Regions from separate parts of the Psychrobacter sp. NPDC078501 genome, predicted to be linked through region 1. Evidence: riboswitches for the same ligand, from Rfam matches in the RefSeq annotation. Region 1 holds a riboswitch; the other holds the start of a gene.
What was found. Region 1 has a riboswitch for thiamine pyrophosphate ahead of thiC (phosphomethylpyrimidine synthase ThiC). Riboswitches for the same ligand answer to the same signal wherever they lie in the genome.
Positions count from the first base shown of each region.

Region 2: linked by a shared signal. The riboswitch ahead of ACI2IW_RS08220 (ABC transporter substrate-binding protein) and the one ahead of thiC (phosphomethylpyrimidine synthase ThiC) in region 1 are both predicted to bind thiamine pyrophosphate.

Region 1 covers NZ_JBJDOS010000003.1:387,244-403,707, forward strand. The annotation lists gene ACI2IW_RS07410 (uroporphyrinogen-III synthase) at 1-867, opposite strand, end outside; gene hemC (hydroxymethylbilane synthase) at 977-2,011, opposite strand; gene ACI2IW_RS07420 (LytTR family DNA-binding domain-containing protein) at 2,240-2,977, opposite strand; gene ACI2IW_RS07425 (histidine kinase) at 3,307-4,239, opposite strand; gene argH (argininosuccinate lyase) at 4,572-5,945, shown strand; gene ACI2IW_RS07435 (oxidative damage protection protein) at 6,262-6,552, shown strand; gene phoU (phosphate signaling complex protein PhoU) at 6,651-7,433, opposite strand; gene pstB (phosphate ABC transporter ATP-binding protein PstB) at 7,553-8,389, opposite strand; gene pstA (phosphate ABC transporter permease PstA) at 8,562-9,467, opposite strand; gene pstC (phosphate ABC transporter permease subunit PstC) at 9,529-10,482, opposite strand; gene pstS (phosphate ABC transporter substrate-binding protein PstS) at 10,692-11,858, opposite strand; TPP riboswitch at 12,151-12,295, shown strand; gene thiC (phosphomethylpyrimidine synthase ThiC) at 12,543-14,657, shown strand; gene ACI2IW_RS07470 (autotransporter domain-containing protein) at 14,989-16,464, shown strand, end outside.
Region 2 covers NZ_JBJDOS010000004.1:248-15,602, reverse strand. The annotation lists gene nhaA (Na+/H+ antiporter NhaA) at 1-238, shown strand, start outside; gene ACI2IW_RS08275 (DUF2799 domain-containing protein) at 446-1,048, shown strand; gene ACI2IW_RS08270 (oxygenase MpaB family protein) at 1,126-2,544, shown strand; gene ACI2IW_RS08265 (CoA pyrophosphatase) at 2,677-3,411, opposite strand; gene ACI2IW_RS08260 (NUDIX hydrolase) at 3,979-4,542, shown strand; gene ACI2IW_RS08255 (insulinase family protein) at 4,625-7,705, opposite strand; gene ACI2IW_RS08250 (universal stress protein) at 7,997-8,458, shown strand; gene ACI2IW_RS08245 (universal stress protein) at 8,558-9,019, shown strand; gene ACI2IW_RS08240 (LysR substrate-binding domain-containing protein) at 9,140-10,075, opposite strand; gene ACI2IW_RS08235 (YeiH family protein) at 10,268-11,380, shown strand; gene ACI2IW_RS08230 (cold-shock protein) at 11,680-11,889, opposite strand; gene ACI2IW_RS08225 (YbaN family protein) at 12,133-12,555, opposite strand; TPP riboswitch at 12,976-13,092, shown strand; gene ACI2IW_RS08220 (ABC transporter substrate-binding protein) at 13,267-14,163, shown strand; gene ACI2IW_RS08215 (TIR domain-containing protein) at 14,246-14,872, opposite strand; gene ACI2IW_RS08210 (hypothetical protein) at 14,872-15,355, opposite strand, start outside.

The DNA of each region.
Region 1 (16,464 bases):
AAGCGAAAGCCGCTGTGTTGTATCAGCCACTGCATCAGAATTTTGCTCTTTGTTTATTATCTTTGATTGACCATCATTGACGATATTTGACCAATGCTCAAAAGCCGCCGCACTACTGATCACGACAATTGGCTTTGGCTGCTTTAGTAGAGCAATATCTGACGCAATACTATGAGTAAGAAAATCTTGTTGCCATTGCTGATACTCAGCCATTGCATCGATAGGCATCGTACGCTCGTACCACGCAATACTATCGATATGTACACCGCGCGCCTGCAATGTATCAACCAATAATCGTCGTCCACCAAGCCCGCGCCATATCAGCAATTTATCGTCTGCTTGTAAGCTATCAATTTCAGGCATTGCTAGCATGCCTTCGTTATTGGCCGTCTCAGGCTGAAGTATTTGATAGTCTGTTGTATCTATACGCACCTGACTGAACTCTGCTGCCGTTGCTTCACCAACCGCAACCAGAGGGCTAGGTAATGACAAACCTTTTGACAATCTCTGCGCATAGTTGTCATTACCGTCTTTCGCTTTGTATTTACGCTTTTCATGTTCAAGTGATTGCCAAGCGACTAGCCCTGAAGCTGCCGCAGTTGGACTGACGATAACAAGCGCTTTGTACTCCCCCGCCATCCACTGACGCATTAATGCAACATCTAAATCAGTTGTTGGACGTGGTCGTAGCGTCAACATTGGCATCTCAACCACTATCAATCCTGCCGCTTGCAAATGCTGAGTCAGCGGTGCTGCTCGCTCTACTGGGCGAGTATTGATGACAATTCGCGGCATTACTTTTGACTTCTCATTAGAATAATTCTTATGAGAAGTTATGTATGTAGATTGAGTTGGCACTGATGACATCGATATACCATGACAAAAACGAATGAAAAAGGCTTAAGTATATAAAAATGGCTGATGCTTAGATCAGCCTATCTTACGGTTAATCAAACCTATAGCAACTGTACTTTTACTACTCAGGCTGATAAATGGCTGACAAAATATCTCCTGCGCCATCGGCAAGTAGCATTTCTGCGACATCGATACCCAATTGGTTGGCTTGGGCTTCTTGCTCAGCTTGTGTCCCAACCAACGTAGCTCGTTTGTCTGCCTTCAACAATTCGCTACCATCGGCCTGACCCACTCGACCGCGTAGCCACAGCACATTCCCGCTGTCGTTATTGCCATTATCACCATTGTTATCATTATTAACGCTGGTTTCTTCAGCTGTCTGCAGAACTGCATAAGCGGCGATCGGTACTTGGCAACCGCCCTCTAAATGACGGTTCAGAGCACGCTCAGCAATAAGTCGAATACGGGCTTTATCATCATTGAGTGGTGCAAGTAATTTAAGTACTTCTTCATCGCCTTCACGGCATTCGATTGCTAAGGCACCTTGCCCGACTGCAGGTAGGCAAGCTGCGATATCAAGCTCACCGCGTATTCTCTCGTCCAGCTCAATACGTTGCAAGCCGCTGGTTGCCAGAATAATGGCATCGTATTCACCAGCATCTAGCTTGCCCAAACGAGTGCCAACATTGCCGCGCAAGGTTTTGATTTGCAGGTCAGGACGATAGGCTTTGATCTGGCATTGACGACGTAAACTCGATGTCCCAACGACTGCACCTTGTGGTAGCTCATCAATACTATTATAAGTGTTTGAGACAAAGGCATCTGTTGGTGAGGCGCGTTTACAGTAGACGCCTAATGTTAGGCCTTCAGGAAGCTGCATCGGTACATCTTTTAGCGAGTGCACTGCAATATCTGCTTGTTTGTCATACAGCGCTTGCTCAAGCTCTTTTACAAATAATCCTTTGCCACCGATTTTGGCCAAAGGTGTGTCCAAAATCTTGTCACCCTTAGTGACAATTTTTAGTAAATTAATCGTCAGATTGGGATACAACGCCAATAAACGATCACGAATATGCTCAGCCTGCCATAAGGCTAAAGGACTTTGACGTGTAGCGATATTTAGAGTAGTCAAAACAGGTTGCTGCAGATTGCTCATAAAGGGCCTCAATAAGTTCGATACTAATACTATAATGGCTATAGTCCCTATGTCAGTACTGTTCATATTTATACTGAATAATATCGATATTACTCGATAGGGCAAATTTGCCAAAGCATAGGCGACTCAAATGATTAATAGTAGATGCTGACGCAAAAAAATACCCCTATTTAAGCATAAATAAGGGTTTGATGATATGGAATGATTGGTCGCTATCAGGACAGCCTATTACATACTTTGGATTTTATCACGTAAGGCAGGTAAGTGACGACGACTGACCGCTAGCGTCTCATCAATACCTTTAAAACGTATCTGATACTGGCCTGCATCCAAAGTTTCTAGAAAGTCCAAATAACTAAGGTTGATGATGGCATTGCGATGTACTCGGAACAGACGATCATCAAACTCTTGCTCTAACTCTTTTAGCGTTTCATCAATCAATACCATGCCGTCTTTGTGACGCACTTTGACGTATTTTTGATCTGCGGCAAAATAGTAGATATCCTTTAGCTTAATCAGTTCAACACCGCGATGCGTACGAGCAGCGATATGTTCACGTATCGGACGTGCTGTCGGGTCTTCAAGCTTGCGAATTTCATTTAGTTGAGCAGCATTTAAGTTCTTTGCTTTGTTTAATGCCTCTAGTAGCTCATCTTTGTTTGCAGGTTTCAGCAAATAGCCAATTGCATTGGCTTTTAACGCTGCGATCGCATAATGGTCGTATGCCGTCACAAAGATAATCGCTGGTGGATGCTCAAGTTTGGCAAGCTCTTGAGCACAGCGCACTCCGTCCATTTCAGGCATTCGGATATCTAATAATATAATATCTGGCTGCTGGGTTTTTACAGCGACGATGGCTTCTGCACCTGTTGTGGCCTGAGCAACTACCTCATGGCCTGACTCCTGTACAATTCTCACCAAGCGCTCACGCGCTAGGGGCTCATCATCACAAACTACGATACGCATGCAAACTCCCATCCAAGGACATACTTAATATTTTTTTCAATAATATTACGGCTATATTAGCACTCATTATCAATCACTTAGAATATAAAATCTAAATTATTTAATAAAATTCTGACGAAAACTACCAGTTTTTATAGCGGACAATATACTCCTGCTATAGGTAGATTTTATATGGTGTAATTGTGTTTCACGGTAGTTATGATATTACTGACTCGTAATTATTATTTATCAAACACAAACTATGATACCTGTACACGATATTGCAATAAGTATGCCAAATAGGCTTTTAATAATTAAAAAAAGAGAGAAAGTTAATAAATAACAGTAAGTTACAAGCCAACATCTTGTAGAGGATAGTCGATAATGGTGATAATTTGAGTACTGGCTACCGAGCTTTGGATATCAGCACTTTGTCCAAAATATGCGCGCAAACGATCAGCTTGAATATAGAAATTCATATGTTGGCGCAAGTCATGATTGATTATTAGTGTCTTTTTGGGAAGCGCAACATCAATCATAATTTTAACTCGGTGTTGTTCCCACGTGACTTCGATATTAATGCAGATAGTTTCTGTGGTCATCTCTACCACATTGAGCAGTATTTTCTCTAGCACGCTTTGTAGCGTTAGCGCAGTGATAACCATGTCGTACATGATATCTTCTTCAGGCAACTTCCAATTGACTTCGAGCTTATCTGCTAGACGACTAGATTCGATTGCCAAATAATGCTCACAAAGGTCAACCTCTTCTTCAAAGCTAATCTCACGTGTACCACTAAAACTAGCACGGAACAATGCAGAAACGTGCTGTAATAAATCAGCGGCTTTGGGCGGGTTCGATTCAATCAGAGATACGAGAGTATTGATAGTATTAAAGAAAAAGTGCGGGGCCGTACGGGCTTTTATTAGGTCGTTTTGCGCAGTCAATTTATATTCAAAGGACAACTTAAGCGCATTAAGCTCACGGTAGCTACGCAAAAAATATAATAAAAATACAGTGGTAAAACCGCCCGCCAACACTGTATTGAGCACAATATTCAATACAAACGTGCGACTATCATATGTTAGCCAACCGAAATTAATCATAGATAACGTTACCAACGCCATCGAAACTGCAGCAGCAAACATCAGTAACAGTACTATTCGCATACTTACGCTAAGAATACTGGCATTTTTGAAGGCAGGGCGTAGATAGTCAACTAAATACAGTGAGGGAATAACCGTCAGAGTGTTTTGAGTAAAGCTACGTACAAACTGAATCATGAAATCGGACCAAGTGGCTAGACTATGGCGCTCCATTACCGTTAGGAACAAGGACCAAAAAAAGATATATGTCAGCCACTGCCAAGGCCTCATGATTTCCATGAGTTTAGGAATAAAAAACTCTAAGCGTGTAGCTAGTAAGGCAACCTCATCATTTGCTATACTCGAGTTCTTATTCTTTTGACTTGTCTTGTACCGATATGAACGCCAATTCTTCAAAACCTAGTAATCCTGAATCAAGTAAAAGTTCATCTGACTCTGATTTTAGCACAGATGCTTCTATAACAAGTACCAGAACGCAGACTGCGCCTGCTAGTAGCCAAGGTCAACAAATGTGGGGCGGACGCTTCAGTGAAGCGACAGATAGCTTCGTTGCTGCTTTTACTGCTTCTGTGGGCTTTGACCAACGCTTTGCTCGTCACGATATTCAAGGCTCGATTGCGCATGCAACGATGCTAAAAGAATGTGACATTTTAACTGCTGATGAAGTTGCCACTATTATCGATGGCCTGCAGCAAGTATTGCGCGAGATTGAAGCAGGTGAGTTTAACTGGTCGATCGCTCTGGAAGACGTGCATATGAACGTCGAGTCACGTTTGACTGACATTATAGGCGCCGTTGGTAAAAAGCTACACACTGGTCGTAGCCGTAACGATCAGGTAGCCACAGACATTCGCCTATGGTTGCGCGAAGAGACTGATAATATTATTGAGTTATTAGTACGTTTGCAAAGTGGTTTACTTGATTTGGCTGAGCAACATACTGATACTATCATGCCAGGCTTTACTCATTTGCAAACAGCACAGCCTGTTAGCTTTGGGCATCACGTGATGGCTTGGTTTGAGATGTTGTATCGCGATACTGAGCGTCTTGTCGATGCACGTCGCCGTATCAATCAGATGCCACTTGGTAGCGCAGCGCTTGCTGGTACGACTTTCCCAATCGATCGTACCATTACTGCTGAATTGTTAGGTTTTGAAGGTATCTGTCAAAACTCACTCGATGCTGTTTCAGACCGTGACTTTGCGATTGAGTTTACTTCAGCGGCTTCTATCCTGATGATGCATATGTCGCGTATGAGCGAAGAGATTATTCTTTGGATGTCAGCGCAGTTTAATTTTGTGCAGATACCAGATCGCTTCTGTACAGGCTCATCAATCATGCCGCAAAAGAAAAATCCTGACGTACCTGAGTTGGTACGCGGTAAAGCGGCACGTGTCTTTGGTCAGTTGATGACTTTGCTTAGCCTAATGAAGAGCCAGCCGCTCGCCTACAACAAAGACAACCAAGAAGACAAAGAGCCTTTGTTTGATTGCGTTGATACGTTGACAGGTTCGCTATTAGCGTTTGCTGATATGCTACCAAATATCACGCCAAACGTCGATGCCATGCGTGCTGCTACGATGAAAGGCTATGCAACTGCAACTGACTTGGCAGATTACCTAGTACGTCAAGGCGTAGCATTCCGTGATGCCCATGAAGTGGTTGGTAACGCTGTTGCTTTAGGCATCAAAGAAGGTGTTGATCTAAGTGATTTATCATTGGCACAGCTACAGCAATTTAGCGATGCTATCGGTGAAGATGTCTTCGACTATCTAACGCTAGAAGGCTCATTAGCAGCTCGTGACCATTTAGGTGGCACTGCGCCAAACCAAGTTAAGCAAGCGGTGGTCAATGGCCGTGCTCGCTTAAAAGCCTTTGCTTAATCATTAATTTGCAAATAACAGCCAACTTGTTAATTTAAATTTAACACCCGCTACTTATGCGGGTGTTTTTATTTGTCCTATGACCTTTACCGGTTTAGCCAATGTCATTTTCAAAATATCACTAGCTTTGAAAATCTAAATAAAAAGGCTGAATGTAGATAATATTGTCATACACCAACTACCAAAGACTTTATAACAAATAGATAGAGGCTTGACGATATACATTAGTACCCTTTGCTAAATCTACCAAGACCGTTATCATAGACTCATATGATATTTGATTTAACCACTTAATATAATGAATAAGGAATGCCTGATGACTGAGACATTTAACCCTCAAGCAAATACTGTGTTTTGCCGTAAATATAAGCAAGATTTACCGAAAATGCCGCATCCACCCTTCCCTAATAAAAAAGGTCAAGAGCTACAAGAGACCGTATCTGAAAAGGCGTGGAAAGAGTGGCTTGAGCACCAAACGATGCTTATTAATGAGAATCATCTAAGCATGATGGATCCAGCTGCTAAAAAGTTTTTAACAGAGCAGCGTGATAAGTTCTTAGACAATGAAGACTATGAGCGCGCACAGGGTTGGACACCAGAAAGTTAGTATTTACTGGCTTTCTTATAGCTACATTTAGTAGTTATAAAAAACGCGCTTAATATAGCGCGTTTTTTATTATAAGGTGAAAATCAATGCCTTTCTTATCAGCCTTCATCACTATCTGACGTTTCAAGTTCATTGGCTGACAATGTACTAACTTGACGAGCAGCTAAGCGATCATTGGCTTCTTGTACCGCTTTTTCGACCATGGCATAGTCTGAATGACGTACGTCTTGCCCACTGATATAGTTAATCACTAACTCTGCGACATTTTGTGCATGGTCACCGATACGCTCAAGCGATCGTAATATCCACATGATATTGATGACTTTTGATACGTGGCGCGAGTCTTCCATAATATAGGTCATCAAAGCACGAATGGCTGACTGATATTCGGTATTGACCGCGCTGTCATTACGCATCACTTCAAACGCTTGCTCCGCATTCGACTGACTAAAAGCTTCTAGCGAGTTGTTTAGCATCAGACGAACTTGATTGCTCAGATGCTGAACTTCAGCGTAACCGTATGCTGATTTACCTTCTGCCGCAATTTTACTGGCCATTCGCGCAATTTTTACCGCTTCATCGCCGATACGTTCCAAATCAACCACACCTTTACTGATCGACATGACTAAGCGCAAATCACTGGCTGCTGGCTGGCGCTTGGCGACCAATAATAAAATGTGTTCGTCGAGTTCGACCTCCATTCGATTGATATCGAAGTCCATATCGATGACTTCTTGCGCCAGCGTTTCGTCTTTATCGATCAGAGCGTGAATGGCTTTGGCCACTTGGTTAGCCGCGCTATCACCCATATATAAAAATAAACGGATGGCTTCATCAAGATCTTGGTCAAAACTTTTGGAGATATGCTTATCACTTTGCATGAGAGGTATTCCCTAGAATCTATATTTTAATAGCGCGGTGTGCCTGTGAAGTTAGAAAGTCGGCTTATGACATGCAAATCAGCTTTGTCTGCTTGTACCGATTTCAATCTCAATCAATGTTAGCCATAACGACCTGTAATATAGTCTTCTGTCGCGGTTTGGGTAGGTTTGGTGAATATCTGATCGGTCTCACCCATCTCAATCATATCGCCTAGATACATATAGACGGTATAATCAGATACGCGTGCTGCTTGCTGCATATTGTGAGTGACGATAGCGATGGTATAGTCGTTTTTCAGATCTTCGATCAAATCTTCGATAGCACCCGTCGAAATAGGATCCAGGGCTGATGTAGGTTCATCAAGCAACAGCACTTCAGGCTTGGTCGCCACACTACGTGCGATACACAGACGCTGCTGCTGGCCACCTGATAACGACAGTCCTGATGCTTTTAGCTTGTCTTTCACTTCTGGCCATAGCGCTGATTTTTTCAGTGCCCACTCGACGCGATGATCTAGCTCGTCTTTACTTAATTTTTCATATAGTCGTACGCCAAAGGCGACATTGTCATAGATTGACATCGGGAACGGCGTTGGCTTCTGAAAAACCATACCAACTTGTGCACGCAGTAAGTTCACATCTATGTCTTTACCCAAGATGTTTTTGCCATCTAGGTTGATGTTGCCCTCTGCACGCATACCTGGATATAGATCGTACATGCGGTTAAAGGTACGTAGTAGCGTAGACTTGCCACAACCTGAAGGACCAATAAAAGCGGTCACTTTTTTATCCGCGATATCGATATTGATGTTTTTTAATGCCTGAAAATCATCGTAATAGAAGTTTAGATCTCGAACTTCCATTTTTGCAGCAGGCATGTTCTTGGGAATATCTTGAATCGTTTGTTTATTAAAATCAGCAGTGTTTGGTTGCTGAGCTTGGGCGCTAGTAGACATGGGTCTATTTAATAGGCTGCCTGTTGCCGTATTAAAGTTGTCAGCAGTCGTGTTCGTACGGACGTTGCTTAGGACATCATTCATAATATTTCAACCTAGCTCAATTAATTTCATATAAGTTTAAGTAATTGCTTAGCGTGTAGCGTACTACAGTCTGGTCTGCTCTCAGCCCTTATTTAGGCTGACCTCTACCACCGATAAATCTTGCCAAAATATTCAACACTAGGACAGACGCAGTAATAAGTAGTGCTGCCGCCCAAGCCAATGTATGCCAGTTGTCATAAGGACTCATCGCAAACTGGTAAATGGTATTGGGTAAGTTAGCAATAGGCTGACCCATATCTGTACTGAAGTATTGATTGTTAAGTGCGGTAAATAGTAACGGTGCTGTCTCACCAGTGATTCGAGCAAAAGCCAATAGCACACCTGTGGTCAGTCCCGCGCGCGCAGCTTTCACAGTGACCTGAGTGACCAGCTTCCATTTAGGGGTACCTAGCGCATAGGCCGCTTCGCGTAGACTATTAGGTACCAGATTCAGCATGTTTTCTGTCGTACGCACGACCACCGGAATAACAATCAATGCCAATGCCAACGCGCCTGCCCAACCAGAGAAACTTTGACCTTTTACCATCAGTGCATAGATAAATAGACCGATGACAATTGAGGGCGCTGACAATAGAATATCATTTAAAAAGCGAGTGACCTTGCCAAGCATACTGCCTTTAGAAAACTCAGATAAATAAATACCTGTCATAAGACCAATAGGTGCACCGATAAACAAGCCTGAAAACGCTAACATGACCGAACCAACGATAGCATTGCGTAAACCGCCTGCACTCATCGGTGGCGGCGTATCGGCGGTAAAGATTGGTAGCTGCACCATGCCTTGGAAGCCTTCAACAAACAAAGTCACCAAAATCCATGACAACCAAAACAGGCCAAAAACCATTGCTGACATGGCAAAGCCTAGACCTAACTTGTTGGTCAAACGACGCTTGTTATAAAGGCTTTGATTGTAGCGGGTAGCGCCGTTTGGCTTAGTAGGTAGTGGTGCATTGATCGCATTGTTAGCAGGCATAATATTTATTTCCCATATCTTTTATCAATATCTATCAAGGTTCAATAAATCGGTAACAGACTTATCGGTTACCTGCTTTGTGATCCATGCGCATGAGCATCAGTTTTGCTAAAGACAGGACAATGAAGGTGATGACAAATAAGATTAAGCCTAGATGTAGTAAAGACGCAAGATGTAGCTCACTAGACGCTTCAGCAAACTCATTGGCCAAGGCCGAGGTAATCGTCACGCCAGAAGTGAATAGGCTTGGACTGATATTAAACGCATTACCAATCAAAAAGGTAACTGCCATCGTCTCACCCAATGCTCGACCAAGACCCAAAATCACACCACCAACGACACCAGCTTTAGTATAAGGCAGGATAATTTTGAACATGACTTCCCAAGTCGTCGCGCCCATACCATATGCTGACTCTTTCAGTAAGTCTGGTACAACAGAAAAGACATCACGCATGGTGGCAGCGATGAACGGTATGATCATAATGGCAAGTACTAGGGAGGCGGTAAACATACCCAGTCCCATAGGCGCACCTACAAACAGTTTACCGATAATAGGCAAAGGGCCGACGTGCTCAATGAACCATGGCTGAATGTGATCACCAAAAAATGGCGCAAATACGAACAATCCCCACATACCATAAATGATAGATGGGATACCAGCCAACAACTCAATGGCGATACCAAGTGGTTTTTTGAGGAACTTAGGGCACATCTCGGTTAAAAATATCGCAATACCGAAACTGACTGGAACCGCGATAACAATGGCGATAAATGAAGTGACTAAGGTGCCGTAAATAGGCGCTAATGCACCGTATTCATTGGCGACTGTATCCCAGTTATTGCTGGTATAAAATCCCAAACCAAACTCTTGAATACTCGGCCATGCTCCAACAATTAGAGACACCAAAATACCCCCTAAAGATAGGAGGACGAGTATGGCAAACGCTTTAGTAGAATTCACAAATAAAGCGTCGTAACGTTTTTGTTTAGCCAGTTGGGACCTTAAGTCTGTCATAAGTGTCTCAGCATTGAATGGAATGAGTCGAAATATTAAAAAGATGTATATCAGGTCTTAACACAACAAACTTAAATGGTATGAGTAACTATATCTATCGAGATGTATTCATCAAATTTGCTGTGTTAAAACCCCTCAAACAACTACCGGAGAATAGTTATTCGAGAGGATAACTTGTCAGTTGCTAGATCGTATTTAGCAGAAACAAATTACTGAGCTGGCTTGTAGACAGGCTGTCCATCGCTACCTTTTACTTCGTTCCACTTCTCTTTGAACAAGGCCACTGCCGTGTCAGAGAATGGTACGTAGTCTAGTTCCATGGCGCTGTCATCACCTTGGGTATAAGCCCAGTCAAAGAAGTTCAACACGCCAGCGACTTGCTGAGGATTTTCTGGTTGCTTATGTACCAAGATAAAGGTCGCAGCAGCGATAGGCCATGCTTGGTCAGTTTCAGAGTTAGTGATGACTTTATAAAAGCCTTCTTGTTGTGACCAATCGATATCACCTGCTGCAGCAAACGTCTCAGCAGATGGCTGTACGATGTTACCAGCTGCGTTTTTCAGCGCAGTATGTGACATCTTATTTTGCTTAGCATAAGCATACTCAACATAACCGATAGAGTTTTTCATGCGGTTTACGTAGCTTGAAACGCCTTCGTTACCTTTACCACCTGCACCAGTAGCAGAGGTCGGCCACTTGACAGTTTTATCAACGCCAACGGTGTCTTTCCAGTCTGGTGAAACCTTGGCAAGATAGTCAGTAAAGTTAAACGTCGTACCTGAACCGTCTGAGCGGAATACTGTTGTGATTGCGGCATCTGGTAAGGTCAAATCTGGGTTCATCGCCTTAATCGCAGGGTCATTCCAGTTACTGATTTTACCCAAATAGATATCAGCCAACGTTGTGCCGTCTAGCTTCAGTGCACCAGGCTCAACACCGTCGATGTTGACGATTGGTACAACACCACCGATGACTGTTGGGAACTGAATCAAACCTGCTTCATCTAACTCTTCAGGCGTCATCGGTGCATCAGAAGCACCAAAGTCTACTGTTTTTGACTGGATTTGTTTGATACCACCAGATGAGCCAATCGACTGATAGTTGACTTGGCCGCCGGTCGCAGCATTGTAGTCATATGACCATTTCGCATAGATAGGCTGCGGGAACGACGCACCTGCACCTGTGATATTCATAGCGATATTTTCAGCAGATTTAAAATCTGACGTAGCAGAAGATGCTGTCTGAGAGGTTGTTTCAGCTGTTGTCACAGCGCTACTGCTAGTATCAGCAGTTGGCTCCGCCGTATCTGTTGACTTATTACACGCCGTAAGCATTAATGTACAACTGACGGCCACTGCTAATAACGAATAACGCATGTAGGACTCCTGAAGTTTAACAACGGTATAAAAAAGCATTGCTTGTGATATGCGTGTTATCTTGCCAAATCTTTATGACAGTTTAATGACAACTTCTAGAATCCTTCATTCGCTTTACATAATATTTGAATAATTTGTCTACAACTTAGTAATACTAAGCATGCTCATCTATCAACATTCAAAAAATTATTCACGTAGATATTGAATAGTATGTGTGACACAGAATATCTGTATCCAAATACTATTAGCCGTTGGTACAGAATTTTGTTAGTATGAAGGCTGATTTACAACACTGACAGACTCGGGGTGCGGTGTATTTTTGGCTCACTTTATTAAACTTGCTTTATTAAAGTAGTCGCCTTGATACATTCGCTGAGAGATCACCCGCCGAACCTGATGCGGTTAGTACCGACGCAGGGAAGTCTTAAGCACTTTGTTATTTATGACAAAGGGCGCGTAGAAATACATTTTTATCGTCACTACTGTCTTAATATGCGTGATGCATAGCCAGATAAGAAGAGAGGATATAAAGCTGCGTCCAATATTTGATGACCACCATGCGCGACGATATTTTTGGTCGAAGTTGTGGGTTCATGATATAAACTTGTCTAGATGATGGATGCCTACCCCCGCAGATACTGGCGGTGTTGATTTTATTCAAAAACCAACACGCTAGGACAGCATATGACTACTGCAGACACCACCTCAATTGCACCGAAAGCCCAAACGCATAACCCAGCCGACAACTCAACGCTTGCTTCAAATGCTGCTGACACGACTAACGTCAAAGCAGATAAAAAAGCAGATGCGTTAAAAACCCCTGCTCACCGTGCCGCAAGCGATGCCCGTTTCGAAGAAGATGCGCGCGATTTGCACCGTATCTTACCTGCTTCACGAAAAGTCTATATCGAAGGCTCAAGACCTGACATCCAAGTACCGATGCGTGAAATCAGCTTGGCTGATACGCCTGTTGGTGGCACTGGAGATAAAGACGGTGAGCATAATCCACCGTTTTATGTGTATGACACCTCAGGTGTATATACCGATCCTAATGTCGATATCGACCTCACACGTGGATTGCCAAAACTGCGTGAGAACTGGATCGCAGAACGCGGTGATACCGAGCAATTAAGCGGCCTATCTAGCTCATACGGACAAGCGCGTGCCCGCGATATCAGCACTGCCAATCTTAGATTTGCTCATATTGATAAACCGCGTTGCGCCAAAGCAGGACAGAACGTCACGCAAATGTACTATGCGCGCCGTGGCATCATCACTCCTGAAATGGAATATATCGCCATACGCGAAACGCAAAAGCAGCATGAACTGACCGATATGCGTCAACACGATGGCGAAAGCTTCGGTGCCAATACTCCTCAAATCATTACCCCTGAGTTTGTTCGTGATGAAGTGGCGGCTGGACGCGCAATTATCCCAAACAACATCAACCACCCTGAATCTGAGCCAATGATCATCGGGCGCAATTTCTTGGTGAAAATCAATGCCAATATCGGTAACTCAGCGTTAGGTTCATCTATCGATGAAGAAGTATCCAAAATGACGTGGGCAACACGTTGGGGTGCGGATACTATTATGGATTTATCAACGGGTAATCACATCCATGAAACCCGTGAATGGCTAATCCGTAACTCTCCTGTGCCGATTGGTACGGTACCGATTTATCAAGCATTAGAAAAAGTCGATGGCGTCGCAGAAGACCTAACATGGGAGATATTCCGTGATACGTTGATTGAGCAAGCAGAGCAAGGCGTCGATTACTTTACTATTCACGCCGGCGTACTATTACGCTATGTACCGCTCACCGCAAAACGTCTGACAGGTATCGTCTCACGCGGCGGCTCTATTATGGCGCAGTGGTGTCTAGCCCATCACAAAGAAAGCTTTTTATACACGCATTTTGAAGACATCTGTGAGATTATGAAACAGTACGATGTGGCATTTAGTCTAGGTGATGGCCTACGCCCTGGTTGCTTGCAAGATGCCAATGATGAAGCGCAGTTTGGCGAGCTACGTACGCTTGGTGAATTAACAAAAGTAGCATGGGAGCACGATGTACAGGTAATGATCGAAGGCCCTGGACACGTCGCGATGAACCGCATTAAAGAAAACATGGACTTGCAGCTTGAGCTATGTGCTGACGCGCCTTTCTATACTTTAGGGCCATTAACGACAGACATCGCCCCAGGTTATGACCACATCACTAGCGCCATCGGAGCTGCGATGATTGGTTGGTTTGGTACAGCGATGCTATGCTATGTCACGCCAAAAGAACACTTAGGCTTGCCAAATAAAAAAGACGTCAAAGACGGCATTATTACTTATAAAATCGCTGCACACGCTGCTGACCTTGCTAAAGGTCATCCAGGAGCACAGGCACGTGACAATGCACTGTCTAAAGCACGTTTCGAATTCCGCTGGGATGATCAGTTCAATCTAGCGCTCGATCCTGATACTGCACGCGAATATCATGATGAGACGTTGCCAAAAGACGCTCACAAATCGGCACACTTTTGCTCCATGTGTGGTCCTAAGTTTTGTTCAATGAAAATCACTCAGAACGTGCGTGAATATGCAGCAGGACTAGATAAAGATGCTGTCAACCAAAAAGTAACGCCGCAAACGGGTGACTTAACCGATGCTGGTCACTTAATCAAAGAGGTAGATACAGAGCTTGTCGGACAAGTTGGTGAAGCTACTGCTGAGGAAATTCGCCAAGGCATGGCCGAGATGACTAAGAAATATAACAACGAAGGACGCCAGTTATATAAAGAGGTTTAGGATTAATAACCTATGCTTTTGAAATAAGAAAAGCCCTACTATTTAAGTATTTTCACACTTATCTAGTAGGGCTTTTTTGTAATCTGACATTCAGTGACAATGCTTTTATACCATTATTCAGAATGAACTCAAATATAGATAAATCCTTGTAGGTACTATTTGGGCGAGAGAGATATTATCTATTTCGGATAAAAACAGAGTATAAAAAAGCTAGTACAAACCTACAAATAATATGTATCCAGACAAATAAAAATAGACAATTATTATATATCGAGTAATATATCCGTAAGAAAACCTAACATTTCCGTTAGTTAACATTCAGGGTAAAAGTATGAATCATATTTATCGTGTTGTCTTTAATCATTCTTTAGGTGTCTATCAGTGTGTGTCTGAACTTGCCAAAACTTGTGGCAAATCTTCTGGTAAATCATCAACCTCTACCTCAAACAATAATTTTGCCTTACGCGCATTATCAACTGCTTTGTTTAGCGTGCTCGGACTGAGTATAGCCAGTGTGACTCATGCCATCACCTATGACAATGGCGCAGTAAACATTGTGGGTAATGGCTATACTATCGTTGACGATATCGTAAAAAATGATGGCACCATTCTGAAGAATAATGATGATACGAATAACTATTATCATATGCAGATGAGTGGTGATCAAGAGGTACCTTCACGTCTTCTAATTAAAGACAACGGAGTAGTACAGACTGACCAGTTCTTCATAAGTAACAATGCATTAATAGATATTGAAGCTGGAGGACGTTTAGAAGCTAACGATATATATACAAATGGCTACTACCTAAATGATCAACAACTAGCTAATGATACTAAAATTAATGTAAATGGTCTAGGTTCATTACTGAAGGCTCAAGATTATCTAGGAATTCGCTCTCAAAATGCAGGAACAACCACACTTACCGTAGAAAATGGTGGTACGGTCGAAGCAGGCTATCTAGATATATCCTCATATAGCTATTTTGATGAAAACAATCAATTAATAACTGGTGATACCAGTGTCAAAATTGATGGTTTAGACTCATCCCTGAAGGTACAAGATTGGCTCTCGATTGGTTCTGGAAGTTCAGAAACCACACTTACTGTAGAAAATGGTGGCACAGCCGAAGCAAACTCTCTGAATATATACTCATATAATTACTACAATCAAGATAATCAACTACCAACAACTAGCAAGACTAGTGTTAACGTTGATGGTTCAGGCTCATCCCTGAAAGTTCAAGAAGATGTGCGTATTTCCTCTGAAAATGCAGGGACGAGTACACTGTCCGTAAAAAATGGCGGCACAGCCGAAGCAAATTCTCTAGATATATACTCATATGGTTATTATGATCAAAGTAATCAGCCAATAATAACTGGCGAGACTAGTGTCAACGTTGATGGTGCAGGCTCATCCCTGAAAGTTCAAGAAGATGTGCGTATTAGCTCTCGAAATTCAGGGACGAGTACACTTACCATAGAAAATGGTGGTACGGCCGAAGCAGGTAATCTATATATAGGCTCGGATGACTATAACAACTCTACCAGCACTGCTAGCAAGAGTATCGTGAACGTCAGTGGTAATGGTTCATCACTAACTGTAAACAACCTATATGCGGGTATAGGTAGCTCTGACAATGGCCCTCATATTAGTGTTGAGGATGTTGATGCTATTAATGCTATTAATGCTGTTAATGAAATTAACATTACTAACGAAGCAGTTCTGAACTCTAATAACGCTTATATTGGTTCATCTGCTGGCGTAGATGCGAAAGTATCATTGGCAAGCGGTGCACAATGGAACAAC
Region 2 (15,355 bases), on a different contig from region 1:
GCCAAAAGGTATGGACTATAAGCAAATCTACGGCGCAGCTCTATTGTGCGGTGTTGGTTTTACCATGAGTTTGTTCATCGGTGGCTTGGCGTTCGCTGGCGACACTACTATGTTTGATGAGCGCTTAGGTATTATCATGGGTTCAATCGTCTCTGGTATTGCTGGTTACATCATGCTAAAAATGAGCTTAAAAGACAATGCTAGTGGTACATCGGTCGACTTGACTCGCCCGCATTAATGATTGATGAATGCTGTGAGATGTAGAGCAGTTTATAATGGTACTACTAAGACACACCACCACTTATAAGCTGCTCTATTTTATTTGTATGTACGTTATCGAGATATTTATAAGTGACTTAGCAATTAATAACAAGTCTGCATAATGTGATTGATTGCTAGCATCATTTATTTGTGTTCATAGTTATCACAGCTATCGGAGCTAACCATGTACCGACCTATACACCGCGTTGTACGTCAACTGGCATTGGGGTTATCTGTGTTCGGTAGTATTTATCTGCTAGCAGGCTGTGCAACACTCTCTAAGCAAGAATGTCTCGTCGGTGACTGGCAAGCTATCGGCTATAACGATGGCGTGGCAGGTTATCATTCAGACCGCTTAGCATCTCATACAAAAGCTTGTGCCAAAGCCAGTGTCGCGCCTGACTATCAGGCATGGGAACGCGGTCGTAAACTTGGCCTGCAACAGTACTGCACCATCAATAATGCCTATAACATTGGTAGACGTGGTCGTCAGTTGAACAACGTTTGCCCGATCACTATGGCCAACACATTGCAAGCGGCTAATCAAAAAGGGCTAGATTATTACGCCTTAGACAGTCAATTAGACAAAGATAATCGCCTCTTAGATACTTATCAATCAGAATTCGATAAGCTGGAAAATGGTGACATGCTAGATTTTGCTAATGAAAAAGAAGCTCGTGCACGGCTGCTATCTCTATCTGATGAGATTCGCGATATCAAACGCCGTATCCGAACAACACAGCAGCAATTGGATTCATTGAACCAATCCAGTAATTTTTACGAATGACTGGGATACGAAGCTATCGCAATGCAAGTTTTATGTTCTAAGGCATGTCCTCACTCTGAAAATGGTACTTGATAACTATGGATAAGAAAATCATCAATACGGCAAGTACTCCAACTGACAAACCTGACTTTCCATCATCGAATGCTCAATCATCGAATTCTCAGTCATCGAATTCTCAGTCATCGAATGCTTATCAGCGTCATGGACGTACCACTGCTATCGATGACCATAGTGATTTGCAGGTTTTAAAACGCATTAAACGTTATTTATTACCAAAAGACTTTACGATCTCACCTGCTCTACTTGATGAAATCGTGGCAGGTTACGATATTGGCGATCCACTCGCAGACGCGTTAGCTGCACAGAGCATAAAGTTTGCAAAGCCCTTACAGCATACTATTCTTGGCGATAGTTCAAACAATAATCCTGCGAACAATGGCCTTGTAAACAACGACCTTGCAACCAACCCATCATTTAAAGCGCTCACTGAGCAATTTAGCAGCTATCCTGACTGGTTCGACCCAAAGCTTGCTCAGATAGGTGCGGTTGCCTATCGGCGCTATCCACTCATGCTCATTTGGCTACTGCGTAATGTTGCTCTGATGGCAGGCTATAGCATCCCTGCCCTATCACTGCCGCTCATTCAGACAGGCGCACTGATGCACGATGCACTACCGCGACTGATGCGTACTTATGCCTATATCTTGGCTGTGTCTGAACACCCCTCATCTAATGTGAGCACACGCAATCAAAATAAACCTGTCGAGCAAGTATTAGCCATTGGCTCTGAAGGCTGGCGACAATCGATCCAAGTACGTCAGATACATACCTTGGTACGGCAAAACTTACTCAAAGGTAAAGGCAATGCTGCTACAGGCGTGATACCAAACGCCGAGCGACATCATAACCCTGACGGCAGTTGGAATACTGATTATTGGGGCACCCCTATCAATCAAACCGATATGATTGCCACCCACTTACAGTTCTCGTTACTTATTATGCGCGGTCTACGACTACTGGGCGCACGTATTAGCACAGAAGAAGCCGAAGGTATCCTGCATCTATGGAATCTTGCCAGTTATTGGATGGGCGTTGATTTAGATCGTCTGCCAAAAGATGAGGCCGCGTGTTGGGAATGGCTCTATACCTACCTATCGATTCAGCAGCTAGATTTTAAGATGGGTCAGCCACTGGCAAAAGCATTGCACGATTTACCACGTCAGCTGATGGGTGAAGATAATCGCCGTGGACGTTTTGTTGAAATGGTCAACGCGAGTGTCACTCGGACTTTGGTCGGTGATGATATAGGCGATGGGCTGGACTTACCAAAATCGAAGATACGCTTTGGCGTGTTGTCTTCGGTACCGATTCTTTTTGCGCTCGATACTGCACGGCAGCATAACGCGTCCGTAGCTCATAAGTTAGAAGCATTCCGTGCCAAGCGCCAAGACAATATGAACTGGTGGCTTAAAAAGAACGATGATTATTATAAGTAGATGATTATAGTCATTCCACTATAAAAACATTACTGCGTTAACCTCGTTTGAAGTATCACATATACATCTACACTCGGTTGCCTTGTACTACTTTTAAATTGCATCGACTATATTATAAGTAGATGACATTTATCAGCGTTTGTTTTCTACGCGGTAATACCATTCGAGCTGTCGATCAAACCCTGTTTCTAATAGGTTGGCAATTACCCGTCCTGTTAGCCCCCACACTGTCTCACCATCGACCTGCCAGCTCGGCGTCAGTATGGTAGCCATTTGCTCTTGCATTTTATACTCAATTTCATACTCTACCGTTGGTTGAGTGACTAACGACTCTAAGTCTGCCCAAAAGATACGTGATATTTCTCCCGCTTCAGGTACGAGCACCAAGCCAGGAGCAATGAGTGCCACGATTGGGCGTACGCTCATACCACTTTTTGAAGTTTGGATCGGTAGCTGACCAAGTAATTGGACTTTATTGGGCGGTAGCGCTGTTTCCTCACAGGCTTCACGCAATGCGGTAACGACATTATTGCCATCGCCTCGATCATGTTTACCACCCACACAAGACACCTCACCCGCATGACTGTTCATATGGGCGGCGCGGCGTGTTAATAATAATTTAGGCCTGCGCTCATGAGTAATAGCGACCAGTATTGATGCATCAGCAATTGGTGTCTGATATAGGCTGTCTAACACACGGCTACTATGAGAGGCATTATGAGCCTCGTACATCGCCGGACTTGTCAGCGCATTTAAGGTCTCATGTTGCACTCGCTCGGCTAATTGACGAAGCGTCGGATGACGAATAAAAGTAGGTACAGCAACTGACAGGTTATCGAAGCTCACAGCCTCCGGTGGGAATAACATTATAATTGCCCTATATTTTTATCGTTATTAAGCGGTATCACCAACATCTTTCTTATTTTCTATTATTAAAATCGTGACTAGTAAATAAAACCAACAATCTATCTATCTATTGTTTTCGACCGCTCGATTTATTAGCGGCTTTAACATTAATAATTACTGAACACTCACTAGACTAGCGCAATATAATAGTTGCTGCATGCTATTTATGTGACTGATTCATTGCTTACCAATGCTCAATAAATGCCCTGTTAACCAATAACAGTCAGCCTATATGCGAAATGATGCGTTACTGTTATCGTGATTCTGTCCGTCGATAATATGTGCTATCTTAAGACGATAGCTGCTCTTTAGAATAATATCTTATATAGTCGATCTTCTATAAGTCAGATGCATTTAAGTTAGATGCATTTAAGTTAGATTTATTGTCAGGTCTACGGATCGTAGTACTTGTCTCATCATCCTTATGTCTAACTTATCTCGAAACGATGACAGCAGCACTTCAGAATATAGGTCTTATAACCTATAAAAAACATCATACACAATAACTTTTATAACAAGGTAGTTGATATGCGCTATTGCCTCCAATGCGGTCATGAAGCAGAACGAAAAATCCCACCTACGGACAATATGCCGCGTTTGGTATGCCCCAATTGCCACTATATCCACTACGAAAACCCAAAAGTTATCTGTGGCTCGCTGGTGGTACATGAAGACAGAGTGCTACTCTGCCGCCGTGCCATCGAGCCACAATATGGGCTATGGACGATACCTGCAGGTTTTATGGAAAATGGCGAAACAATGGCTGAAGGCGCAGCACGCGAGAGCTACGAAGAAGCTGATGCCATCGTACTGAATCCGCATCTATACTGCATTTATGACTTGCCAGATATTGGGCAGATCTACTCTATCTATCTGGCCGATCTAAAAGATGGCGCGTATGGTATTGGCTCAGAAAGTCTCGACTGCGCACTGTTTAGCGAAGAAGATATCCCATGGGATACACTAGCGTTTGAAGCCATTCGCCGTACTTTAAAAAGCTACTTTGCTGATCGTAAGCAGTATAACGAGTTGTCAGAATTTCCGATTCATCAAGACAAAATTGGCAAAGATTTGAGTATCAAGCGATATTAGTCAATTACCTAACCACAAAAAGCCAAGCATGATGCTTGGCTTTTTTGTGCTTAACTTTTAATCAAGAACGAACCTAACTGTCTTAGCTCTTTATTCTACAAACCTCAAAGCCTAGACCTTTTACTGCCTCTTCTTTGTCATAAGGCGCTAGCACCGCGCGTACATGCTTTTGACCTTGTAGATATTGCTTGGCAACACGCTGCAAATCAGCGACCGTTACGGCTAATATTGACGCACGCATTTTGCGCTGCCAGTCAACACCGCGATGATGCAGATTTGCAAAGCAGGCTTTGATTGCTTCACCTGCAGGAGAGCCCGGCTTATCCATACCTGAAATAATACCTAAGATAGCTTCTTCCAATTGCTCATCAGTTTGTGGCTCGTTTAATAGCCATTCGATACTGGCGTCAAAGTGAGCAAAGGTTTCAGCACATTGCGGATCACGATAGCTAAAGAACTTAAAGGCACAAGCGTTGGCATCGTAACCTGCACCGCCACCGTAGGCACCGCCGCGCTCACGAATCGCACTGTGCAAATAGCCGTTACGTAAGTAAGGCGCTAATACCATTAGTGCAGCGGTATCAGGATGGTCAGCAGCAGGTACAGTATAAGCACTGGCGTTATGATATACGTTAGTTGGTACTAGCCATGCTAGATCTGCAACATCTAGCACGTCGTTTTTAACATCGTCGCCATTCTCTAACGTCTTACCCGCATCAGTCGCACCATTTAACGCAGTATCTAATTGCAGATTCGCAAATTCACTTGGGATATTTGCTGCCACGTTCGTTAGATCGTTAGAAGCCGTCGTCGCTTGGCTGTTTTTCCAGCTATCAACGATTAAGCTACTCAAGCGTTCGGTTTGCTCTGCTTCACAGATAATAACGGCATGCTTAGGCAAACTGATCAGACGTTGATGTAAATCCATCAAGCTCGTAGCCAACTGATCCCACTGGGTATCATCTGTACTAGCATGTGCCAAGAAATCTTTAAGTGCGTTCAATGCTGGTAGACCACTGCGCACATATTCCAACTGCGCTTGACGACTCATACCACGACTGGCCGTTTGCATGGCATAAGAATGCCCTGAGCCCGCTAGGTTTGACTGCCAACCTGCTTGACGCTGCTGCAAGATTTCTTTGATACGGTCATGCTCAGAGAAGATACTATGCTCCATGACTTCTTTGAGCAAGTCAATCGCTTCAGGCTTGCGATTCAGCGCACGCGTTGCCACCACAAAATAACTGCTAATCGCTTGGCTATCATCAACATTGGTACGTTGACTAATACGAGCGGTCACACCAGAAGAATGCGCTGCTTGCTTAGCTTGCATCTCATGAGCGCTAAGCGAGTCAGTACCTAGCTCAGACAATAGGCTTAAATAAATAGGCAGCAATGGATGATTAATCACATCATTGACTGGTAGCTCATCTGCGCTCGCATTACCGATGGCCTCAGTGAGTGGGACAATCACTTGATAATAGTAGATGCCATTGGTGCCAGCTTCATACTCAAATAGCGTGCTGTCTTGCCCGCTCAAACGCACCTGCTTTTGGGTGCCTTCTTTAAAGCTGATATCCGTTGGGACGTCTTCTAGACCTACCTTTGGTAATAAGCTTAAATCATCTGGCGCAGCTTGACGTGCAGCCAAATCTAAGGCTTGTTGCTTCAAGATAGCCTTATCATCAGCAGTCAAATCCATCGCGATAGTATCTAAACGAGTCTGCTCAGCTGCTGCCAAACGGGCTGTTTTTTCGCTATCAGGGGTCATCGTTACGCGTACACGATGCTGATTGTCCAATAGATGCGTTTTAATCAAGTTCGGTAGCCACTGTGGATCGACGACTTGCTCACGTAGCCACTGTAGGTGCTCGTCTACTTCCCACACATCGATAGGGTTGCCGTCATGAATAGCGGTACTAAAGCCCTCTAGCATAAGGTTTAGACCATAAGGAATGCTATCGCCACCAATGTGACGCTGATCAATCTCAATCTGATGCAGAATGGTTTCGATTGTCTCATCATCAACTGGTGAATTGGCTACTTCGGTCAGTAAGTCGATAATACCCTGCTCTACTGCTTCAGCATGTTCAGGGTTAGAGCCGCGCAGTCCCGTATAAAAGACCATCTCATAATGACTGTCATCAAGACCCAATAGCGGACTTGGCGCTTTACCTAGTGGATGACTGTCAAGATAAGCACGCAATGGCGAGCCTGCATGCTCAATCAATACGCCTTCTAACAGACGCAATGCCAAACGCTGCTTAGGATCGGTAATTGATGGTAGTAACCAAGCAACCACGTGATGCGTCTGATCTGGCCCCGCTTCGTCAGCAGTATAAGTATCAACCGCACTGATTGGTGCAGACAAACGCTGCTCTGGACGCGATACATGCTTTTTGCCTGCTTCAAACTGAATCAAGGCATCTTCGTGTATCTTCGCTTGCGTCTCAGCAACAGGAATATTACCGAAGCTCATGATGACGCTGTTTGACGGATGATAATGGCTCTGGTGAAATTCGGTCAACTCAGTATGTGTCAAATCAGGGATATCAGCAGGATCACCGCCTGAATTATAATGATAGGTCGTCGTTGGGAACAGATGATGAGCAACCGTATGATATAGCTGATCAATCTCGCCACTCATGGCGCCTTTCATCTCATTAAAAACGATACCTTTAAACTGCGGCTTATCATTTTCGTCAAGCTCTACGCGAATGCCTTCTTGGGCAAAATCGAGCGGATGGATATTGGGGAAAAACGACGCGTCTAGATAGACAGCGAGCAAGTTAAAATAGTCGTTTTTGTTTTGCGTGGCATACGGATAGGCAGTCCAATCAGCGGCGGTCATCGCATTCATAAACGTGTTTAATGAGCGTTTAATCATTGAAAAGAACGGATCACGGACAGGGAATTTGTTCGAACCACATAATGCCACGTGTTCTAAAACATGCGCCTCGCCTTTTGAATCCATTGGCTGGGTGCGAAAACCGACCAAAAACGCATTTTCATCACTTGGGTGTGCCAGATGATAATGCATCGCTCCTGTTTTTACATGCTGACTGATCAGCACATCCATCGATAGCGCCTCAATATGGCGATGCTCAATCAGCTCAAATGCTGGATGCAAGGTTAAATCAGCAGTAAATGGCGTGTCCGTCATAGTTATCCTTATCGCTTATTATGCGTATAGTGCCCTGACTGTCAGGGAAAATAGAGTAATAAATTGGCTAAAAAAGAGTTGGCTTAGCGCTATTAGTGGGGCTGCGACATGGATAAGTCAAGGCAGCAGCCATGCAATAATCCACCACATAACCTACGCGGCTAGCAACTTTAGCTATTAAAGCCTTATAGTTACAAATTCATTAATATCCACAATTTTATTATGGATTTATTACTTAACAAAGGTGATTTGCACTGCTACTATAAAGTTAAATACTAGTAGGAGTATCTTATGAGCTACCAACACGTTTTACTGGTCACTGACTTACTATCCGATGCGGACAAAGTGGCGCTAAAAGCCAAACGTATTCTCGCAGGCTCTCCTGAAGCCAGACTGTCCGTCTTGCATATAGTCAAAGATGACATGGTGCGATTTGGTTATGAGCTTGTTCCTGCCTCTAGTCTCTCAGGTGATGTCGATAGTGAAAAGTGGCAAGAAGCACGGGCTAAGCTGGCGCAATTTTTGGCACGTAATGAGCTGGAAGCGATCAACTCTGAGGTCACCGCTGCTATATCTAATAGCAAAGGTATCATTAATTACTGCCGTGAAAAAGACGTCGATTTACTTATCATTGGACGTCATGAGCGCCATGGTATTGCTGCTTGGTTGGTAGGAGCCACTGCCGATAGTATCTTGCCAAATGTCCCTTGCGACAGTTTAGTGGTGAAGCTTGATCAGCCTGTATTAGAATAATTGGCATTACTCCAATCCGCTGCTAAAGACGACAAGCTTTACTTAACAGCGCCCTAGAGTAGTGCTATAGTAAATACTATCTGACATGAGGAAGACGCTATGAGTTACGAACATATTTTACTGGTCACCGACTTACTCTCTGATGCAGATATAGTCGCCCAAAAGGCCAAGCGCATCGTTGAAAACCGTCCAGGCTCTAAGCTATCTGTTTTGCATATTGTCAAAGACACCATGGTTGGCTTCGGCTATGAGCTGGTGCCTGCCTCTAGCCTATACGATGAGATTGATGATGAACGCTGCCAAGAAGCACGTGCAAAGCTGGCGCAATTCCTTGAACGCAATCAGCTAAATGCAGCAACGTCGGAAGTCACGACGGCCATTTCTAGCAGTGAAGGTATCGTCAGCTACTGTCATAAACACGATGTCGATCTATTGGTCATCGGACGTCATAAGCGTACTGGTATCGCTGCATGGATCAGTGGCGCGACAGCAGATAATATCTTGCCCAATGTACCTTGCGACAGCTTTGTAGTGCGACTGGACAAGCCTGTTTCAGCATAACAATACGCTTTGATTGTCTTATGTCATCTAGAGCATATCCTAAACAAAAAAGCGCAGCGTAAACTACAACGCTGCGCTTTTTTATGGCTAATAGATTTTAGGTTCATACAATCTCATCATTTAATCTTGTTGAATAATATCTATAAAGGTTTGCCAAATTGGGCTCTGGTGCCGAGCTTTGTGCCAGACCAGCCACCATGTACGCGATAAATCAATTCCCGCTACATTTACTTGTACCAGCTCACCTGTCGCCAATTCCGTCTCAATCACATGCTGCGATAGACAACCAAGACCAATATCTGCACTCACCATGTGTTTGATGGCCTCAGACTGATGTATCGCCTTTACCACTTCTGCATTGGGTAGATACTTAAGCAGTTGCTCGTCGATAATCTGCCGTGTGCCTGACCCTGCCTCACGCACCAGTAACGGCAACTGCGCTAGCTGATTAATACTCATCTGATAGCAGTCCTCGTCTTCGCTATAGGTAGCTATACCCTGTAGCCACTTGCTATCGCGCTTGGCAAATACCACTAGCGTATCGGTACGCCATTCACGCTGCTCAATGGCTTTCATATCTACTGGACGCGGCATTCCTTCTACCAGCGCGATATCGATATTTAGTTGCTCAACCTCGCTCACTACCTCTTGCGTATTGGCAATATACATATCGACATTGGCATCGGGCAGCGCCTCATACAGCTTACCAAGTAAAGATGGCAGCACGTAGTTGCCGATAGTGGTACTGGCACCGATGTGAATCTGTCCTGCTTGATACTGATGATAATGCTCAAGCGTGAGCGACTGCCCCAAAATTGCTTGCGCTTGCACATAAATGGGATGGGCATTGGGATGCTGATTGAGCCTACGCCCAACGCGCTCAAACAACGGCATTTGCAGTCTAGATTCAAGCTCAGTCAGTGCGCTACTGACGGCTGACTGTGATAAATGCAGCGCTTCACTGGCACGACTGGTGCTGCCTGTCTGATAAATACTCACAAATACCGCCAATTGTTTTAGCGTAATCTTCGGTAGCGTCTGCATCGCTTTTTTCATTAATCAATGACACCTTATGCCCGTCTTTTAGGACTAATCTTTTAATATCAAACGGTCAATACAACCCTATTAACCCAAATTTTCGATAGTTTGTATCTTATTAATCTGTTTTTATTATAGATCAGCTTATCTTATACTGTCTATTCATAAGTTTATGCTTATGTCGATTAGCAATAATAGGATAGGTTTGTCATGCATGCTTTTGCCCACTCAGTGAATCGTTACTTTCCAAACAATCGGCACTTAGCAGGATTGGTCGTGGTGCTGGTCGGTAGTTTATTTTGTTTATGGCTCAATACTGGTCTAGACACTTGGTCAAACGGGCGCATCGTCGGACTGTCCTCTTTAACATTGGCAATTTTGCTCGGTATGGTCTTAGGCAATACGGTATACCCTAATTTCGCTGAGCAGCTCAATGCTGGCGTATGCTTTGCCAAAGGTCAAATCTTGCGCTTAGCCATTATGTTTTATGGGTTTAAGCTAACCATGACCCAAGTGGCTAGCGTGGGTATGCCAGCGATTATGACGGATGCACTGGTACTGACATCGACTTTTTTATTGACCTATTGGCTGGGTACGAGATGGCTAAAAGTCGATAAAAAAACGACTATATTGATTGGTTCAGGCGCTAGTATTTGCGGTGCTGCTGCGGTCATCGCCGCAGAGCCAGTGGTCAACGCGCAAGCCCACAAAGTCACTATCGCCGTGGCGACTGTGGTGGTGTTTGGTACTATCGCGATGCTGCTGTACCCTTTTTTATATCATCTCGGTTGGTTACAGCCTTGGCTCAGCGCCCAGCAGTACGGCATCTATACTGGCTCGACCATACACGAAGTCGCGCAAGTCGTGGTAGCAGGTAACGCGATCAATCCTGAAGTTGGCAATACAGCCGTCGTGACCAAGATGATACGCGTCATGATGCTCGCGCCTTTCCTGCTTGTGTTGTCTTTTGCGCTAACCAAAGATCGCACCGTAAATGATGCCGCTATAAAAAATAAGAGCAATAAAAACGAGACAGCGTCATTTATGACCCGCGCCAAACAAGTCAAAGTGCCATGGTTTGCGTTTATCTTTATCGGCATTGTGTTGATACATACTTGGGTGCCGATGTCTGAGAGTATCGTACGCAGTATGGTTATGTTGGATGATGTACTACTTACGATGGCCATGTTTGCATTAGGTCTGACCACTCATCTGAGCGCGATCAAGCAAGCTGGCGTTAGACCGCTTATCTTGGGTGCTATTATGTTTGGTTGGTTGATACTGGGCGGTGGTCTGATCAATATCGGCATTAGCTTTATATAATAATTCGACTGTTGATTTTTAGATTTTTACTTCACTGAATAATATAGAAGGCCTCCAACTATCATGGTCGGAGGCCTTTTTGCATTGGTCGCGGTCTAATATGATTAGTCAAAACCTTTAATATTTGATTAGTACTAATTTTAATACCAGTGTCTTAGATACCAATCTCTTAAGTACTAATGCTCTAAACACTAATACTGTAAATACCAAGTCTCTAAATACTAAATAGCAGACGAAAAAAAACGAACCCGAAGGTTCGCTTTTCTACATCTATTCATCTATCTGTCTATAAAGACAAATTAGATAGCAACGATGTTATGTGCTTGTGGGCCTTTTTGGCCTTGAGTTACAGTGAACTCAACTTCTTGGCCTTCAGCCAAAGTTTTGAAACCTGAACCAGTGATTTCGCTGTAATGAGCAAAAACGTCTGCGCCAGTTTCTGGAGCGATAAAACCAAAGCCTTTAGCTTCGTTGAACCACTTAACTGTACCTTTTTGAACGTCTGACATAGTATAATCCTACTTTTAAATTTATTAATGGTCTAGTGACCGGTAACGCTTGCAAATAGCTACTGAACGATAAATATTAAAACGAAGGATTATAACTAATACTACGAGGTAATGATTTGGTGCAGAACTGCTCTTAAGCTTGGGCGTATTATAAGGGGTACATCCCAGTATCGCAAGTCTTATCTCATGTTTCGTGTAACCAGAGCCGTTTATTGGCTGATTTTGGCGCAAATTGCAACGGATTTAGGCATTTGGTAAACGGAACAAATATATCGCTACCCCACTACAGACAGCGGCTACCGCCCATGCCATCCACATCATATCGGCAGGCAAACGATAAAATAACATAATTGTCGATGCTGCCATCATAATCGTCGCTAAACACTTGGCATAAAGCGGAACGGCATGATTTGCTTCCCAATCACGGACAAATTTACCAAAGTATTTATGATTAATCAGCCAAAAATGAAAGCGTCGAGAACTACGCGCCCAGCAACCTGCTGCTAGCAAGATAAAAGGCGCGGTGGGCATCACTGGCAACAATATACCGATAATACCTAAGATAAAAAACAGCCAACCAAGCGTCACAAAGGTCCAACGCAGCATTGGGCTTTTGGATTGATCAGTCTTAGGTCGGTAATAGAACGCTTTTTTATTGTCGGTCATATAAGTTGTCGGTCGTGTAAGTTGTCAGTTATGCCAAATGTCAATTGTTTAGAGTAGCGCCTATTATATAAGCAGCGGCATAGAAGGCTAATCATGCAATATCGCCCGTCTGCGCACAAGACTATTTATATAAGGTTTTGCTATTGATAGGTATGTTTGGTTAGTAATTGGGTAAGTACCAATGATAAATACTGCACTCTTTTATTAACATGTCGATTGAAAGCGCTTATAAATAGCCGTCACAAATGAGAACTGTTATAAAGAGCGGTTAACGAACACCAGTCATCACCTGCCATCGTCTTTCCCGATACGCTTGCATCCCATCTTGTAAGTCGTCTATGATGACGCAGTAGCTATCGATAATAGCCATTAGCAGTACGGATTCATGAGCAGTACTGATCAAAAACAACGTAATAACAATCAATCTTGTGGGGGTGCTTTGATTCAATGCTGTATATACAGCCCACATCATCGCTGAGACACACCCGTGAACCTGAAGCAGTTAGCACTGACGTAGGAAACAAGCGTGACATACCCTCAGAGGTCTATAAATAAGAGCAGTCTATAGATGATGTACTGGTAGTAATGACCATATCAAGCGCCGAGCATCTAACAGTTAGCATCGAGACTTCACTTTTCTTATTTGGCCTTTCTTGTTTTACTTTAATAGTATCAGTCTGATTGTTTTCCATACCTAAAAAGGAAACAACCATGCAGCCGACCACCAAACTTACACTGACCCTCGAATGGTTTTTAAACCCTGATCATCTACCCTTTATCGCTGGTGTGACCACGGGCGCATATGAGCAAGCAGGGCTTGATATCACTATTATCGAGCCAGATGACCACTATGATGGCTTTGCCGAATTACAGAACCAAAGTATCGACCTGCATGTGAATGAGCCTATCCATCTGTTTGAACATTACGCGCCTAATCTACGTGCGCTAGGCTGCTTTTTTGAGACCGATGGCGGCATATTGATGCAACGCGCTAGCATGGATAAATTAAAAAACAATCAACCGATTCGCATCTGTACCCCTGCTGCTGAAGAAAAAACCAATCGTATTGGCTTTGAGATATTGACGCGCTATGCCAAAAAAAACGGCTTTAGTATCAGCCGTGATAATGTGAGCTTTGTGCAAAAAGACTTTTATCATATAAAAAATCTGCAAGAAGATCCAAGCCTCGATGGCGCATGGCTATGCTTTTATAACTTTGAAGGTGTTGAGGCAACTCATGAGGGTCTAGAGTTTGAGTTTATCGATCAGCATCTGTCACCTTATCCGAACTTTTCGGCGTTAGAGATTCTGACGACTGATGAGATCTATAGCGCGAAAAAGGACGCGATAGATACCTTTATCCAAGTGACCAACCAGATGACGGAGCTGTGTAAAAACGAGCCAACCACTGCCCACCGTATGTATTACGACTATAGTAAAACCGAAGCCGATGCGCTGATGGATGCCATCATCGATAATACGCTAGGTAGATTGATCACGCCGATTAAGCCTGACGCAAATAAATGGGAAGAACTGCGCGAGATGTTAGCCGAAATCGATATCGTGACCTTGACTGATGAGCAGTATCAATCGCTGTGGGCGCTATAGAGATTTTAGCAGTTAAGATATTTTAAATAACAAAAAACCGCCATGGCATTTGCTGTGGCGGTTTTTTATTAGATCAGCTTGATCAAACAGACTTCGATATTTCGTATTTATCTATGTTTTGCCTTATTTCTAAGGCTGCTTCAATCCAGCCATTATAATTACTTGTGAACTGTTCCCATGTAGGCATTAATATATAGGATTCGGAACAACCGCTTTTGAACATATTTGATGGATAACTGTATTTTAAATTATTTCTATTCTTATTGATGATTTCAAATCCAAAATTTGAAAGCCTTGCATACTCATAGCTTCCATATCTATCAGGTAGAATAATAGCTAATATTGCATTAGGGGTACTACTAATAGTATTACGTGTTTTTCTTTTCAAAGCATACGATATTTCCCAAGGTATCCATTGATCTCTTTCTAATTTAAAGCTTTCTTTCATATTCGGAGAAATTAGAACTAAAGTAATAGAACTATCATATATCTTATCGGATAGCTTACTTCTTATAGCATCATTTTTAAAGTTTGCAAGGCTTTCATTATTGTCCTCACCTTTATATATATGATCACCAGTGTTTTCAAAATGCTCCTGTATTATATCTACATACGAACGAGCTGTAGTTGGCAGATAATATGTAGAACTACTCAAGGGTTGGACATTACTATCACTATGTTTGTATGATATAAAAATCTTTTTAGCCATTATAAATAATCCTTAAACAGTCTATAGAATAAAGCTATATAGGCATAGTCATCTTTCAAAGAATCATCAAAATCGCCATTCTCATAAATTCCTAACGCAGCAGCTCCTGTACTTGCCATTGGAAGTACCATAGCTTTAGGATGAGACTGGGTAAACAATTCAAATTCTTCTTCTACCCCTTCCATGCCACCTACAAAAATACCAGCAATAAAGTCATTATTAACAATCATCTTTTCGCGCATCAAAGCCAAGCTTTCATCGCAACTTCCAATATTATCCGTAATAATAAGAGATTCAGAAAATGACTCATTCTCTACAGGAAACGTTGGTCTGAAATAATCTGACTGGTAAAGATGTACGTGCTCTTTAATATTTACATCTATACTCTCTAAGACTGAGCTTATTAAAGGTGTAATGGATGGATGGCCACCCCAGACTAGACGAAAATTAGGTAAAATAATTTTGGCTAAACTACTAACACAG